DNA from 2 places in the Paenibacillus sp. EKM211P genome. Region 2 is predicted to be linked to the other one. Evidence: riboswitches for the same ligand, from Rfam matches in the RefSeq annotation. Region 2 holds a riboswitch; the other holds the start of a gene.

Region 1 (2,479 bases), on a different contig from region 2:
CCCCGTAGTAGTTCCAGCCAAGTATCGTTGTGAACGCAAATAAAATAAGGCTAATCGTCACGAGCTCTGCTCCAGCCGGAAAGGCACTGGAAAACGCATGCTGAGTCATCAGACCTCCATCATCATTTCCACTCCATATTCCCGTAACCAGCAATGTAAATCCTGTCAAATTACAAATAATCATCGTATCGATAAAAACGCCCGTCATGGATATTAGCCCTTGTTCTGCGGGCCATTTCGTCTTAGCTGCTGCTGCTGCGATTGGCGCACTTCCCAAACCAGCTTCATTTGCAAAGATCCCTCTGGCAACTCCGCTTCGCATCGCCAGCATAATCGTGGCTCCGGCAAATCCACCCGTCGCAGATGTTGTCGAGAAAGCCCCTTGTAATACTAGTGCGATCGCATGAGGAAGCTCTCCTGCAAACTTAATGAGTACGATTAAACAAACCACGATATAGAGCCCCGACATGAATGGAACAATCTTTGTGGATACCTTGGCGATACTTTTGAGTCCTCCAATCGTAACAACAGCCGTCAACACGGAAATAATGATTGCTGTAACTACTGTTGGCACGCCAAAGCTACTTTCCGTAGAAGAAACGATAGCCTTTACTTGCGGAAAAGTACCGATTCCAAATAGTGCTACAAGAATACCAGAAAAGGCAAACAACATCGCCAGCGGCTTGAAACGGCGGCCAAGCCCATTTTCAATATAATACATCGGTCCACCCGAAAATTGTCCGTTCCGGTCTTTAACACGGTATTTAACGGATAATAGCCCTTCCGCATATTTGGTTGCCATCCCGAAAAAAGCTGCAACCAGCATCCAGAATAATGAACCGGGCCCACCCAGTTTGATCGCTGTTGCGACACCGACGATACTTCCCGTACCTACAGTAGCTGCAAGTGCCGTACTCAATGCTCCAAAGCTACTGACATCCCCGCTGCCTTCGTCCGGCGCTTTACCAATTAGCTTGAGCGCTAAGGGCAATCGAATAATCTGAAGCATCTTCAGACGGATCGTTAGCCACAACCCAGTGCCCATGACGAGAATTAGAAGCGGCGCTCCCCACATCCAACTGTCAATCGTTTCTAACACATGTACCAAATTCATTTCAACCCGCTCCTTCAGCATAGTAGAAAACAAAAAAGAGTCAAATCTGTTGATTCGACTCTTGGAGAGGTTAAAGGCACGAAAAAATACAACCATCTTGTGCAGGATTTCACCTCTAAAAGCTTATAAAAAGCCTAGGGCTATCCCTGTCACAGGTTATTCGCGTCTCTGTCCTTTTGCCTGAGAGTTTAAGCAGATGTGATCTGCGGTGCACCTTCGGCGCCCAATTAAGGGTCTCTCCAGAGTTCTGTCCGTTTACGGTCCCTGCTCGTTGCTGTAAATCAGCCTAAGCACCTGAGAGTTTTGCCCCTTCGGTTGGAACTTTCATTCCATCTCCCGCAAACATCAACCAGACATATGAAATTTTTATTCATTATACAGAAAAATTTCAGCTTATTACAAGTGAAAAATTTGTGAAGCCCTCTGAAAGAATCAATAGAGTGTCTATACAAAAAGCGGGTACAGCAGATTGCATCCTGAGGATTTTCTCTGCTGTACCCGCCAAAACGATATGGAATTACAATTCTTCACCGTTGGTTGCTATCACATTTTTATACCAGTTAAATGAGTCCTTTTTGGAGCGTTGAAGCGTTCCGTTACCGTCATCATCCAGATCAACGTAAATAAATCCGTAGCGCTTGGACATTTCGGACGTAGACATGCTCACAAGGTCGATAGGTCCCCAACTGGTGTAACCAATCAGATCAACACCGTCAGCAATCGCTTCCTTCATTTGGGCAATATGCTGACGCAAGTAATCAATGCGATACGTGTCATGCACAGAGCCGTCTTCTTCTACCTTATCATACGCACCCAGGCCATTTTCCACGATGAACAGTGGCTTTTGATAGCGATCATAAAACGTATTCAGTGTAACACGCAGGCCGATCGGATCGATCTGCCATCCCCAGTCGGAAGACTGCAGATACGGATTTTTCACACCGCCTATCAGGTTCCCTGCTGCCTTTTCGCCTTCTGGCCCTGCCGATACGGTCAAGGTCATATAGTAACTAAATGAGATAAAATCGACCGTGTTATTTTTCAAAATTTCGGCATCGCCGGATTCTGTCTGGATCACAATATTATTTTCTTCAAAATAGCGGTTCATATAGTTGGGATATTCCCCACGAGCATGCACATCCGTAAAGAACAGGTTCATTTGATTTTCATGCTGTGCTTTCAGGATATCTTCTGGGTTACACGTATGTGGGTAGCTTTCAATGCGGGCCAGCATACAGCCGATCTGAGCGCCCGGAATGATCTCATGTCCCCGTTTGGTCGCCAATGCACTTGCTACAAATTGATGGTGCAATGCTTGATATATCGCTTGTTGCTTGTTTTCTACACGGTCAATAACCACACCGC
Region 2 (2,479 bases):
CATTATAATGGTCGGAGATGAAGAAGACACTTCCCCCGTTATTCACATATTGCAGCAGGGCAGCCTGCTCGGATGCCTTAAAGGCCACATTCGCTTCACCGATGATGAACACATCATATTGGCGCAGCTTATCATAGGTTATGGCCTGTTCTCCATAAGTAAAAGGAATAGGGCGGTTCAATTGATCCACAGTAAAGCCTACATTACGTAATCCATTGGCAAAGTCGGAGAAGGCGCCTTCAATGACCCAATCTGCTGCACCAGCCGTCTGTGCGTGCGTATTATCGAACAGCACCTTTTTGCCTTTTCCATCCGGCAGTGTAGTACCGGGTTGACCCGGGTTGCCAGGTTCAGGTTCGTCAGGTTCACCTGGTTCCCCCGGCTCGCTTCCACTCACCAGTTCCACAGCGCTTGGACTTTTTACTCCACCAAAATTATTGTAGGCACCAAGCGTACCTGTCACGCGAATTTTGCTGCCGACCAGTTCAGGATGACCTGTTAACCCAAATTGCCCTCTGTACGCAGATGTCAGCTGCACATCCAATAGATTAGACGTGCTACGTTCATTGGCCTGGTCGGCAATCAGTACGTTAAAATCATTCGCAAACGGAGCAGAAAAATTAGCTGTTTTCGATCCGGTAGCATGTCCGACGATGTAGCCTTCCACCGTCACTGTACCTCCACTGCCTTGGCGCTGAAGTGCTTCGTCTACTGTCAATGCTCCCTCTGCCTTGACCTGACCGAATGGAACGAGGATCCCAATCAACAGCGATACGATCGCTGCTAGATGCAGCACCCCTTTCAAGCGTGAACCTGTGAACCGCAAGCCTTTTACCATACGTCAATATCCCTCCTATAATTCCATAAATGTACTTGTCCTCTATCAGATTAGCTGTCAATCTTCTAATTCCTTCCTGATTTCATCCATAATTATGTAAATTTTAATCTTTTTTATCGGAAACTCGCCTGTTTATGTAAAAATTGAAACCTGCGATTGACACCGAGCACGGCATACATTACGCTAAGAAAGATATGTAGAACGGTATACGCGAATGAAGATGACGGGAGAGTCTGTCCAGGGGCTTACACGCTGGCGGCACCGAAGGAGCAAGACGTCAGCACCCGGCTGGCGGATAATCTCTCAGGTCCATGTATCGTCATCTGACGCAACTCTGGAGAGAGCGCAAGCCACCCAAGGGGTAAGGCGGTAAGTACACCGCACGAAACTCTCAGGTAACGAGGACAGAGATAAGGGAAACTTCCTTATCCTGTCCTTTTTTGCGCTCACATTGTACGTCAGCATTAGGAACCGTCATAGCTGCGCACAAACGCGGAAATACCATATACTATGGTACTAGAACATACAGGGGGCCACACCATGCGTTTCAAAGATGTATTTTCCATTATCGGTCCGGCCATGACCGGACCTTCCAGTTCACACACTGCAGGCGCGGTGCGGCTTGCACGCGTTGCCCGTCACTGGCTCGGGATGCAGCCGGACCGTGCCCGCATGACACTGTACGGCTCCTTCGCCGACACCTACAAAGGACACGGTACAGACCTAGCACTCATCGCAGGCCTGCTCAATTACGATACAGACGACCACCGAATTCCAGATGCCGAGCAATGGGCGGAGCAGGCTGGAATGGCCGTGGAGTTTGCCGTCAGCGGACTACCCGCGCCCCATCCAAATACCGTCCGTTTTGAACTGTGGAAGGGTGAGGATCAGCGCACACTGCTGGGCTCCTCCATCGGCGGCGGCAGCATCCATGTCCAGCAGCTCAACGAATTCCGAGTCAACCTGACCGGGGAGCTGGCTACGTTGGTGCTTCTTCACTCGGATAAGCCCGGCACATTAGGTGCGGTGACTTCAGCACTCGGCGCTGCCGACATTAACATTGCCTATATGCATGTGGATCGCAAAGGCCGAGATGGAGAAGCACTTACCGCCATCGAAACGGACAGTCCTCCTACGGCTGAACTGATCGCAAAACTACGATCCTTACCACATATGTACGAAATTAAAATGATTAATTTGAAAAAAGGAGCTGAATCTGATGCGATTTAGCCATCTGCATGAAATCAGCGCCATATGCGCGGAGGAATCCACCACGATTGGCCGCCTGATGATTCAAGAGCAGGTACAAGAGACGAATACAACGGAAGAAGAAATCTTCCGCCAAATGTCTGATTATTATGAAGTCATGAAGGAGGCCGTTCATCGTGGTCAGACACAAGACACCGTATCCCGCAGTGGATTAACGGGCGGTGATGGCAAGCGTCTGGCCGAGTATCTGCGGGCAGGGGAAACCTGCTCCGGCGACGCCTCTGCACTCGCCATGGCTTATGCGCTATCCGTGTCGGAGGTTAATGCATCCATGGGGCGTATTGTGGCTACGCCCACTGCTGGCTCTTGTGGAGTCATCCCCGGTGTGTTCATTAGTGCGCAGGAGCGATTCGGCTGGGATGATGAGCATAT

Evidence for each region. A riboswitch is a leader RNA that binds a small molecule or an ion and turns the genes downstream of it on or off. The one in region 2 is predicted to bind glycine.
Region 1: it holds a riboswitch for glycine, as region 2 does, so the genes downstream of both, G9G57_RS23495 (alanine/glycine:cation symporter family protein) here and sdaAB (L-serine ammonia-lyase, iron-sulfur-dependent subunit beta) in region 2, are expected to answer to the same signal.

The regions. Positions count from the first base shown of each region.
Region 1 is NZ_JAAMNS010000022.1:76,622-79,100, forward strand. It holds gene G9G57_RS23495 (alanine/glycine:cation symporter family protein) at 1-1,114, opposite strand, end outside; glycine riboswitch at 1,273-1,367, opposite strand; glycine riboswitch at 1,379-1,463, opposite strand; gene G9G57_RS23500 (glycoside hydrolase family 1 protein) at 1,632-2,479, opposite strand, start outside.
Region 2 is NZ_JAAMNS010000021.1:77,269-79,747, forward strand. It holds gene G9G57_RS23085 (DUF6359 domain-containing protein) at 1-838, opposite strand, end outside; glycine riboswitch at 1,053-1,167, shown strand; gene sdaAB (L-serine ammonia-lyase, iron-sulfur-dependent subunit beta) at 1,379-2,068, shown strand; gene sdaAA (L-serine ammonia-lyase, iron-sulfur-dependent, subunit alpha) at 2,058-2,479, shown strand, end outside.